DNA from 2 places in the Ensifer sp. 38_S197 genome. Region 2 is predicted to be linked to the other one. Evidence: riboswitches for the same ligand, from Rfam matches in the RefSeq annotation. Region 2 holds a riboswitch; the other holds the start of a gene.
What was found. Region 2 has a riboswitch for FMN ahead of AC1Z3V_RS30260 (6,7-dimethyl-8-ribityllumazine synthase). Riboswitches for the same ligand answer to the same signal wherever they lie in the genome.
Positions count from the first base shown of each region.

Region 1 (4,551 bases), 1.4 Mb from region 2:
CCTGCTCGACGAAATCGACAAGATGGGCCAGGACTTCCGCGGCGATCCGTCGTCGGCTCTGCTCGAGGTGCTGGATCCGGAACAGAACTCGACCTTCATGGACCACTACCTGGAAGTCGAATACGACCTGTCCAACGTGATGTTCATCACCACGGCCAACACGCTGAACATTCCGGCGCCGTTGATGGACCGCATGGAAGTGATCCGCATCGCCGGCTATACCGAAGAGGAAAAGCTGGAGATCGCCAAGCGGCACCTGCTGCCGAAGGCGATCCGCGACCACGCTCTGCAGCCGAAGGAGTTCTCCGTGAGCGACGGGGCCCTGATGGCGGTCATCCAGACCTACACGCGGGAAGCCGGTGTCCGTAACTTCGAGCGCGAATTGATGAAGCTCGCCCGCAAGGCGGTGACCGAGATCATCAAGGGCAAGACCAAGACGGTCGAAGTCACGGCGGACAACATCAACGACTACCTGGGTGTGCCGCGCTTCCGTCACGGCGAAGCCGAACGCGACGATCAGATCGGCGTGGTCACGGGTCTTGCCTGGACCGAGGTCGGCGGCGAACTGCTGACGATCGAAGGCGTCATGATGCCCGGCAAGGGCCGCATGACGGTCACCGGCAACCTGCGTGACGTGATGAAGGAATCGATTTCGGCGGCGGCGTCCTATGTCCGTTCGCGGGCGATCGATTTCGGCATCGAGCCTCCGCTGTTCGACAAGCGTGACATCCACGTGCACCTGCCGGAAGGCGCAACGCCGAAGGATGGCCCGTCGGCTGGTGTCGCCATGGCAACCGCGATCGTATCGATCATGACCGGCATCCCGATCTCCAAGGATGTGGCGATGACCGGCGAGATCACGCTGCGCGGCCGGGTGCTGCCGATCGGCGGTCTCAAGGAGAAGCTGCTCGCGGCTCTTCGGGGTGGCATCAAGAAGGTGTTGATCCCCGAAGAGAACGCCAAGGATCTCGCCGAGATCCCGGACAACGTGAAGAACGCGCTCGAAATCATCCCGGTTTCGCGGATGGGCGAAGTTCTCGAACACGCTCTGGTGCGCAGGCCGGAGCCGATCGACTGGGACCCGGCAAACGAGCCGGCGACCGTCGCAGCGGTTGATTCGCAGGACGAAGCGGGTTCTTCGATCGCCCACTAAAAAGTGCCAGGCAATGGGCGCCGCGCCCTCACGCGGCGCCGATTTTGCAGAAAAATTGGGAAGACCGGCCTCTGGCCGGTCTTTTTTGTTGTAAAAGCACGCCGCAAGCCTTGCATTCCAAGGGATTAGGCGCAATTGGGAAAGGCAAGACGCGGGCGATGCGCAAGCCGCCGCGCCTTAAAACACAGTCGTTTCGAACCAATCTGAAAGGGGTGGAAACATGAACAAAAATGAGCTCGTGTCTGCCGTTGCTGAGAAGGCCGGACTTTCCAAGACCGACGCATCTTCTGCAGTTGATGCAGTTTTCGAGACCATCCAGGGCGAGCTGAAGAACGGCGGCGACATTCGCCTGGTCGGCTTCGGCAACTTCTCGGTTTCGCGCCGCGAAGCCTCGAAGGGCCGCAACCCGTCCACGGGTGCGGAAGTTGATATCCCGGCTCGCAACGTGCCGAAGTTCACGGCCGGCAAGGGCCTGAAGGACGCCGTCAACGGCTGATCAGATTTGCTTGGCGGCCGGACACGAGGCCGGCAGTCCAGGTATTCGAGGGTTCGGCGAAAGCCGGACCCTTTTGCATTTCGAGGGGCTCTTGCAGCCTCCCGCCATTTGCTCTACGGCTTGCCCATTCTCAGGGCGGGGTGAAAGTCCCCACCGGCGGTAAGGGCACGACAGCGCCGCGCGTCTTTCACGGCGCGCCAAGGTCGCGGTAACGCTAAGCGGTGGCCCAAGCCCGCGAGCGCCTCTCTCCTGGAACAGGGGGAGGGGTCAGCAGATCCGGTGCAACTCCGGAGCCGACGGTCATAGTCCGGATGAAAGAGAATGGTCGTCGGCACGAAGGGCAGGGCTGCCCGGCGTCGTGCCGTGCGCTCATGCGTCCTGATTTGTGTTTGTCCGTTTCTCAGGGTGCATGACGTGAATCAGACTTCCCTCGGCTTTTCCTCCTCGCGTGCCATGGCCGGAGCCGGCTTCATGGTGCTGGCCGGCATAGCCTTCGCCGGCCTCAACGTCGTGACCCAATGGCTGACGATGACGCTCGGCTTTCCCGCCGCCGCCACGGCCTTCTGGCAATATGCCTTCGCCTTCCTGTTTTCCCTGCCGTTCCTGCGCCGTGCCGGACTTTCGGCGATGCGCACCGATTACCCTTGGCGCCATGTGGTGCGTGTGGCGCTCGCCGCCTTCGGCGTCGGAGCCTGGGTCTCCGGCCTCGCTCACGTGCCGATCTGGCAGGCGATCGCCCTGGTCATGACCTCGCCGTTCTTCATCATCCTTGGCGCTCGCCTGTTTCTTGGCGAGCGCGTCGGCCCGGCGCGCTGGACCGCGACGGCGGTCGGATTTGCTGGCGCCATGATCATTCTCGAACCCTGGTCGGACAGCTTCACCTGGGCGGCCTTGCTGCCGATCCTCTCCGCGTTGCTGTGGGGCGCGTCGTCACTCATCACGAAGAGCCTGACGAGCACCGAGCGTCCCGAAACGATCACCATCTGGCTGCTTGTTCTCCTGACCCCGATCAATGGCGTCATAGCGCTGACGGCTGGTTTTGCGGTTCCGGACGGCGCGGCACTCGGCCTTCTCGTGCTCGCCGGGGTTCTCACCGTTTTCGCGCAATATCTGCTGACACTGGCCTACACGGTTGCTGACGCAGCCTATGTGCAGCCCTTCGATGATCTGAAGCTGCCGCTCAATGTTTTCGCCGGCTGGCTGGTCTTTGGCTACGCGCCGACCGGCTATCTCTGGATCGGTGCCGTGCTGATCCTCGCAGCCTCGCTGTTCATCATGCGCAACGAAATCAGGCGCGAGCGGGAGACCGCCGCCGCCTGAGTGGTGCAAAACCGTTCGGCTGTCATTCGGCTGTCATCCCCATCGCGCAGAAACCCCATGTTTTTCAGTAGTGTCCATGGGGGATTTTATGACCAATGCATCGCGCGTGGCGGCACTTGCCGCCATCCTTCTCGCTTCCGCGGCTTTTCCCGCGGCGGCCGAGCCCGTATTCAACCGGATTGCATCCTTCGCTGTCGCCGACAATCTGCCTGAAGGCGACGCGCGCAAGGCGCCGACGTCCGCCGAGATCATCACGGCCAGCGAGGACGGCAATACGCTGATCTACTCGGACAGCCCGGGCAAGCGCGTCGGCCTGATCGACATCACCGATGCCAAGGCGCCGAAGGCTGCCGGCACGATCTCCTTCGATGGTGAGCCGACCTCCGTCACCGTTGCCGGCGCCAAGGCGCTCGTTGCGGTCAACACGCGCGAAAGCTTCGTCAAGCCTTCCGGTCTTCTCGCTGTGGTCGATCTCGCTTCGAAGAAGGTTGAGGCAACCTGTGACCTCGGCGGTCAGCCGGACTCGGTCGCCGTCAACAAGGATCGCACGCTTGCAGCGATCGCCATTGAAAACGAGCGTGACGAGGACGTGAACGAAGGCAAGATCCCGCAGATGCCGGCCGGCGACCTGGTCATCCTGTCCCTGAAGGACGGCGTTGCCGATTGCGGCGCGCTGAAGCGTGTGACGCTGACAGGTCTTGCCGAAATCGCCGGCGAGGATCCGGAGCCGGAATTCGTCTCCTTCAACAGCAAGGACGAGATTGCGCTGACGCTGCAGGAAAACAACCACATCGTCATCATCGACGGCAAGACCGCGACGGTGAAGACGCATTTCTCCGCCGGCACGGTTGACCTCAAGGACATCGACACCAAGCGCAACGGTGCGATTGCCTTCAAGGACGAACAGCCGGGCCGCAAGCGCGAGCCGGATGCGGTGAAGTGGCTCGATGACAACCGGATCGTCGTCGCCAACGAAGGCGACTACGAAGGCGGTTCGCGCGGCTTCACGATCTTCGATACGACCGGCAAGGTCCTCTACGAATCGGGTGCGAGCTTCGAGCATGCCATTGCCGCGATCGGCCACTATCCGGAGAAGCGTTCTTCTGCCAAGGGCGTCGAGCCCGAGGGCCTGGACGCGGCGAAGTTCGGTGACGACAACCTGTTCTTCCTGCTTTCGGAGCGTGCTTCGGTCGTTGGCGTTTACAAGGACACCGGTGCGGAGCCCGAACTGCTGCAATTGCTGCCGTCGGGCATCTCGCCGGAAGGTGCCGTCGCCATCCCGTCGCGCAATCTGCTTGCGACCGCAAACGAAGTCGACCTCGTCGAGGACGGTGGCGCACGTTCGCACGTGATGATCTACGAGCGCGGCGAGGGCGAGGCAGCCTATCCGCAGATCCGCTCCGCCGAGAAGGACGGCCTGCCGATCGGCTTTGGCGCACTCTCCGGTCTCGCCGCCGTCTCGGACAAGCCAGGTTTCCTGCGCGCCGTCAACGACTCGGTCTTCTCGTCCCAGCCGACGATCTTCACGATCGACGCAACGCAGAAGCCGGCCCTCATCACCGAAACGCTCACGATCACCCGG
Region 1 covers NZ_JBXOVZ010000002.1:2,178,141-2,182,691, forward strand. Annotated here, with positions in the region: gene lon (endopeptidase La) at 1-1,153, shown strand, start outside; gene hupB (DNA-binding protein HupB) at 1,374-1,649, shown strand; FMN riboswitch at 1,772-1,976, shown strand; gene AC1Z3V_RS23645 (DMT family transporter) at 2,064-2,969, shown strand; gene AC1Z3V_RS23650 (esterase-like activity of phytase family protein) at 3,046-4,551, shown strand, end outside.
Region 1: linked by a shared signal. The riboswitch ahead of AC1Z3V_RS23645 (DMT family transporter) and the one ahead of AC1Z3V_RS30260 (6,7-dimethyl-8-ribityllumazine synthase) in region 2 are both predicted to bind FMN.

Region 2 (4,551 bases):
TTCAGCAGCGGCAGTTCCTCAAGAATGGAAAGGAACAATCATGAAGATTGCAATCGGGGCGGACAGTGCCGGCAAGCCCCTGCTGGATGTGATCGCCGCCCATCTTGCGGGCAGGGACGACGTGGAGGTCGTGGACCTCAGCCAGGCCGGTTACTATGCGGATCTCGCGCAGAAGCTGGCGCAGCAGGTCGTCGAGGGCAAGCACGATCGCGGCATCCTGTTCTGCGGCACCGGCATCGGCGTCTGCATCTCCGCCAACAAGGTGCCGGGTATTCGCGCAGCGCTGACGCATGACACCTATTCGGCCGAGCGTGCGGCGAAGTCGAACAACGCCCAGATCATAACCATGGGCGCCCGCGTCATCGGGCCGGAACTGGCGAAGTCGATCGTCGATACCTGGCTCGCGTCCGAATTCGACCCGAACGGCCCCTCGGCCGGCAATGTCGAGGCGATCGACCGTCTCGATGCTGCTAGAGCGGGATGAGGAAAAGTGTGTGCGGTTTTCCGCCCGCGTCCCGCTCACGTATATCAAGGCATCACAGTTCTCGCGACGCCCGTTGATCCTCCCTCAGGCATCGTGACGAGACGCCCGGCAGCAATGCCGGGCGTTTTCATGTTCGGGATTGTCCGTCGTCTTGACGAAGCTTCCGTAAATATTTGAACATTCTTGCGGATCGTCAAACGAAGGGCGCCGCCGCATGACTGAAACAACCTCGACCGGGCCGCAGCAAAGCGCGCATCACCATGTCTCGCGCATGAGGGGCCGCGACACGCACGAACATCACAGGACGGCAACGACGCTCGAACTTCTGTTCGACCTGACTTTCGTCATCGCCTTCAGCCTTGCCGCCTCGCAGCTCGCGCATCTCTTCGCCGAGGGCCACTTCATCGCCGGGCTGATCGGCTTCGGCTTCGCTACATTCGCCATCTGCTGGGCCTGGATCAATTTCAGCTGGTTCGCCTCGGCCTACGACACGGATGACTGGATCTTCCGCAGCGTCACCATGGTGCAGATGGTCGGCGTCCTGATCCTGGCGATCGGCCTGCCGCCGATGTTCGAGTCGATCGACAAGGGCGAGCACCTCAACAACGGCGTCATGGTGCTCGGCTATGTCGTCATGCGCGTGGCGATGGTCTTCCAGTGGCTGCGCGCCAGCCGGCAGGACCCGGCGCGGCGCGAGGCGTGCATGGTCTATGTGAAGGCGATCAGCGCTGCCCAACTCGGCTGGATCGTGCTGATCTTCTTTGATTTCTCGCTGGCGGTGACCTTTGCCATGGTTGTCGTGCTGACGGCGATCGAGATGCTCGGTCCCTATATCGCCGAGATACGGTATGGCGGAACGCCCTGGCATGCGCATCACATCGCCGAGCGCTATGGGCTGCTCGCGATCATCGCGCTCGGGGAAGGGGTGGTCGGCACGGTTGCCTCGATCTCCGCGGTGGTCGAGGGCGAGGGCTGGAACCTCGATGTCGCGCTCGTCTGCCTCGCGGGCACGGGGCTCACCTTCGGCATGTGGTGGATCTATTTCCTGCTGCCGAGCGCCGAAATCCTGCACCACCACCGTCTCAAGCGGTCCTTCGTCTGGGGCTATGGCCACATGCCGATCTTCGCATCGATCGTCGCAACCGGCGCCGGGCTGCATGTGGCGGCCTACTATATCGAGCACAAGGCGCATATCGGCTCGGTCGCAACGGTGCTGACGGTCGCGGTGCCCGTCGCGTTCTACATCGGCCTTCTCTACGCGATGTACGCCTATCTGCTGCAGCAGGCGGACCGGCTGCATCTCTGGCTGCTCGTGGGCACGGCGCTGGTGTTGGTCGCCTCCGTAGCCGCGGCGATGGCCGGGCTCGACATGGCCGCGTGCCTGATCATCCTGACGCTGGCGCCTGTCGTCACCATCGTCGGCTACGAGGTGGCGGGGCACCGGCACCGCATGGCGGCGCTGGAGCGCAGCCTGCATGAGGGTGGGGCGACGCATTGATTTTGCGAATCGAAACAACGGCTTGTTCTTCGGTGCTGACGCGGTGATTCAGGTGGTTCAGAGGTTGAATCAACTGGTCTGATTGCGACAGCGCGCGGACCGCGAACGTGGAGCGAGTAGGGCGCTTGCCCCTCTCCTCGGGGTCAACCCGAGGACTAACCCTCTCCCCGCAGGCGGGGAGAGGGGACGAGTTCTTTCGCCGGCCCGGAGCCTTTGATCGACCCCCGTGTGGACGCTGTTCTCGAAGACCAAGGGTTAGTCAAGGTGACAAGGGTGCGGCGCGTCTCCTTCTCCCCGCTTGCGGGGAGAAGGTGGCCGGTAGGCCGGATGAGGGGCGAGCCGAGCGCCGGTACCTCACAGGCGTGGCGGTCGCTCAGGCGTTGACCAGCGCCAGCTTGGCGCGGGCGTCGAGGATTTGGGCGCAGGCGTTGGCCGCTTCCGTGCCTTTGACGACGAAGTGCTCGCGGAAGAAGGCGATCAGCGGTTCGCTTTCCTGGAAATTGTGCGGCGTCAGCACAGCGGAAAGTACCGGTACATCGGTGTCGAGCTGTACGCGCATCATGCCGTCAAGGACGGTGCCGGCGACGAAGTCATGGCGGTAGATGCCGCCGTCGACGACGAAGGCGGTGCCGAGGATCGCGGCATAGCGGCCGGTCCTGGCAAGCGTCTGCGCATGCAGCGGAATTTCGAGCGCGCCCGGCACGTCGAAGATCTCGACATCGGCGGCCGAGCCGCCGAGCTTCGTCCATTGCGCAACGAAGGCATCGACGCAGCGGTCGACGATATCGGCATGCCAGCGGGCACGGACGATCGCGATCTTGGCGGCGGGTTGGGACAGAATGGTCATGGTCTCAAGCCTTTCAGGGTTTGGCGTTTCCAATGATCCCGTCGGGCGAACATGCATGCGCGCGGGGTCCCGTCGCGGGGCCCACGTTCCTGCTTGCTCTCTTCCATCCGGACTGTGACCGTCGGCTCCGGAATTCGACCGGATCTGCTGACCCCCAGGGTAAAACCCAAAGGCGCTCGCGGGCTCCGGCCTTTCAGCCGCTACCGCCGGTGGGGAATTTCGCCCCGCCCTGAGAACAACGCGACTATATAGCCCGGCCGTGCGCGGTCAAACGCACGGTGCGACGAAAATGCCGGAAATCACGACAGATTTTTCCCGGGACCGACGTCACCGGAAAATATCGTTCCGATGACGTCCGGCTCACTCACTCGCGAATGACGAGCAGATCCTTGGCGGCGAAGCGCAGCGTGACATTGTCGCCGGAGACCGGCGGGGTGACGCCCGGATTGTTGAACATGTCGAAGGAGATGACGTCGCCGCCGACGCGCAGGCGCGTGCGGATGACCGAGCCGAGGAAGCTGGTCGAGACGACCTCGCCGGCAAGTGCGGTATCGCCCTTCGCGCCCTCGGCGATCGAGCCCGCTTCGGGACGCAGCGCCAGCGAGATGCTGTCGCCGCCCTTCATGCCGGCAATCGGGTCCTTGAGCGCCACCTGCTGGTTGCCGATCGTCACGGACCCGGAAGCCGGATCGGCGACCTTGCCCTCGATGATGTTCAGCGTGCCGACGAAGGACGCGACGAAGCGCGTCGACGGCGTGTTGTAAATCTCGAAGGGGGTGCCGATCTGGTCGGCGCGGCCGGCATTCATGACGACGATGCGGTCGGAGATCGACAGGGCCTCTTCCTGATCATGGGTGACGAAGACGGTGGTGATGCCCAGCTGCTGCTGGATCTGCCGGATTTCCTCGCGCAGTGACACGCGGATCTTGGCGTCGAGCGCCGAAAGCGGCTCGTCGAGCAGCAGCACCTGCGGCTTGACCGCAATGGCGCGGGCAAGGGCCACGCGCTGCTGCTGGCCGCCGGAGAGCTGGTAGGGGAAGCGGTCCGCCAGGTGCTCGAGCTTGATCAGCCCGAGCATCTGCTTCACCCGTGCCTCGATCTCCGACTTGTCGACGCCCGCGACCTTGAGGCCGAAGGCGACGTTGTCTTGCACGTTCATGTTGGGAAACAGCGCATAGGCCTGGAACACCATGCCGATGTTGCGCTGGTTGGGCTTCAGCGAATTCTGGTCGCGGCCGTTGATGACGATCTTGCCGCTGGTCGGCGTCTCGAAACCGGCGATCATGCGAAGCACGGTCGTCTTGCCGCAGCCCGAGGGCCCGAGGAAGGAGACGAACTCGCCCTTCTCGATGTTCATGTTGAAATCATGCACGACCTGAACCGGGCCGAAGGACTTCTTGATGCTGGTGAGTGACAGGAAACTCATGAGTGCGGTCCTCAGGCCTTGGGGGGCGCGCTTTTCTGGAAGCGCGAAACGAGCTGGATGAGGCCGAGGCAGCCCCAGGTGATGCCGAATGCGATGACGGCGAGTGCTGCCGGCTCATAGGCGCGGTTGGCGCCGAGAAGCTGCATGTAGGGGCCAAAGGCCGGCCGGTTGAGCAGCGCCGCCATGGTGAATTCGCCGATGACGATGGCAAAGGTCAGGAAGGCGCCCGAAAGCACCGCGACGAGCACGTTCGGCAGGATGATCTTTGCCAGGATCGTGGCCCATCCTGCGCCGAG
Region 2 covers NZ_JBXOVZ010000002.1:3,546,633-3,551,183, reverse strand. Annotated here, with positions in the region: gene derI (D-erythrulose-4-phosphate isomerase) at 41-484, shown strand; gene AC1Z3V_RS30265 (low temperature requirement protein A) at 699-1,982, shown strand; gene AC1Z3V_RS30260 (6,7-dimethyl-8-ribityllumazine synthase) at 2,356-2,829, opposite strand; FMN riboswitch at 2,921-3,070, opposite strand; gene AC1Z3V_RS30255 (ABC transporter ATP-binding protein) at 3,194-4,255, opposite strand; gene AC1Z3V_RS30250 (ABC transporter permease) at 4,267-4,551, opposite strand, start outside.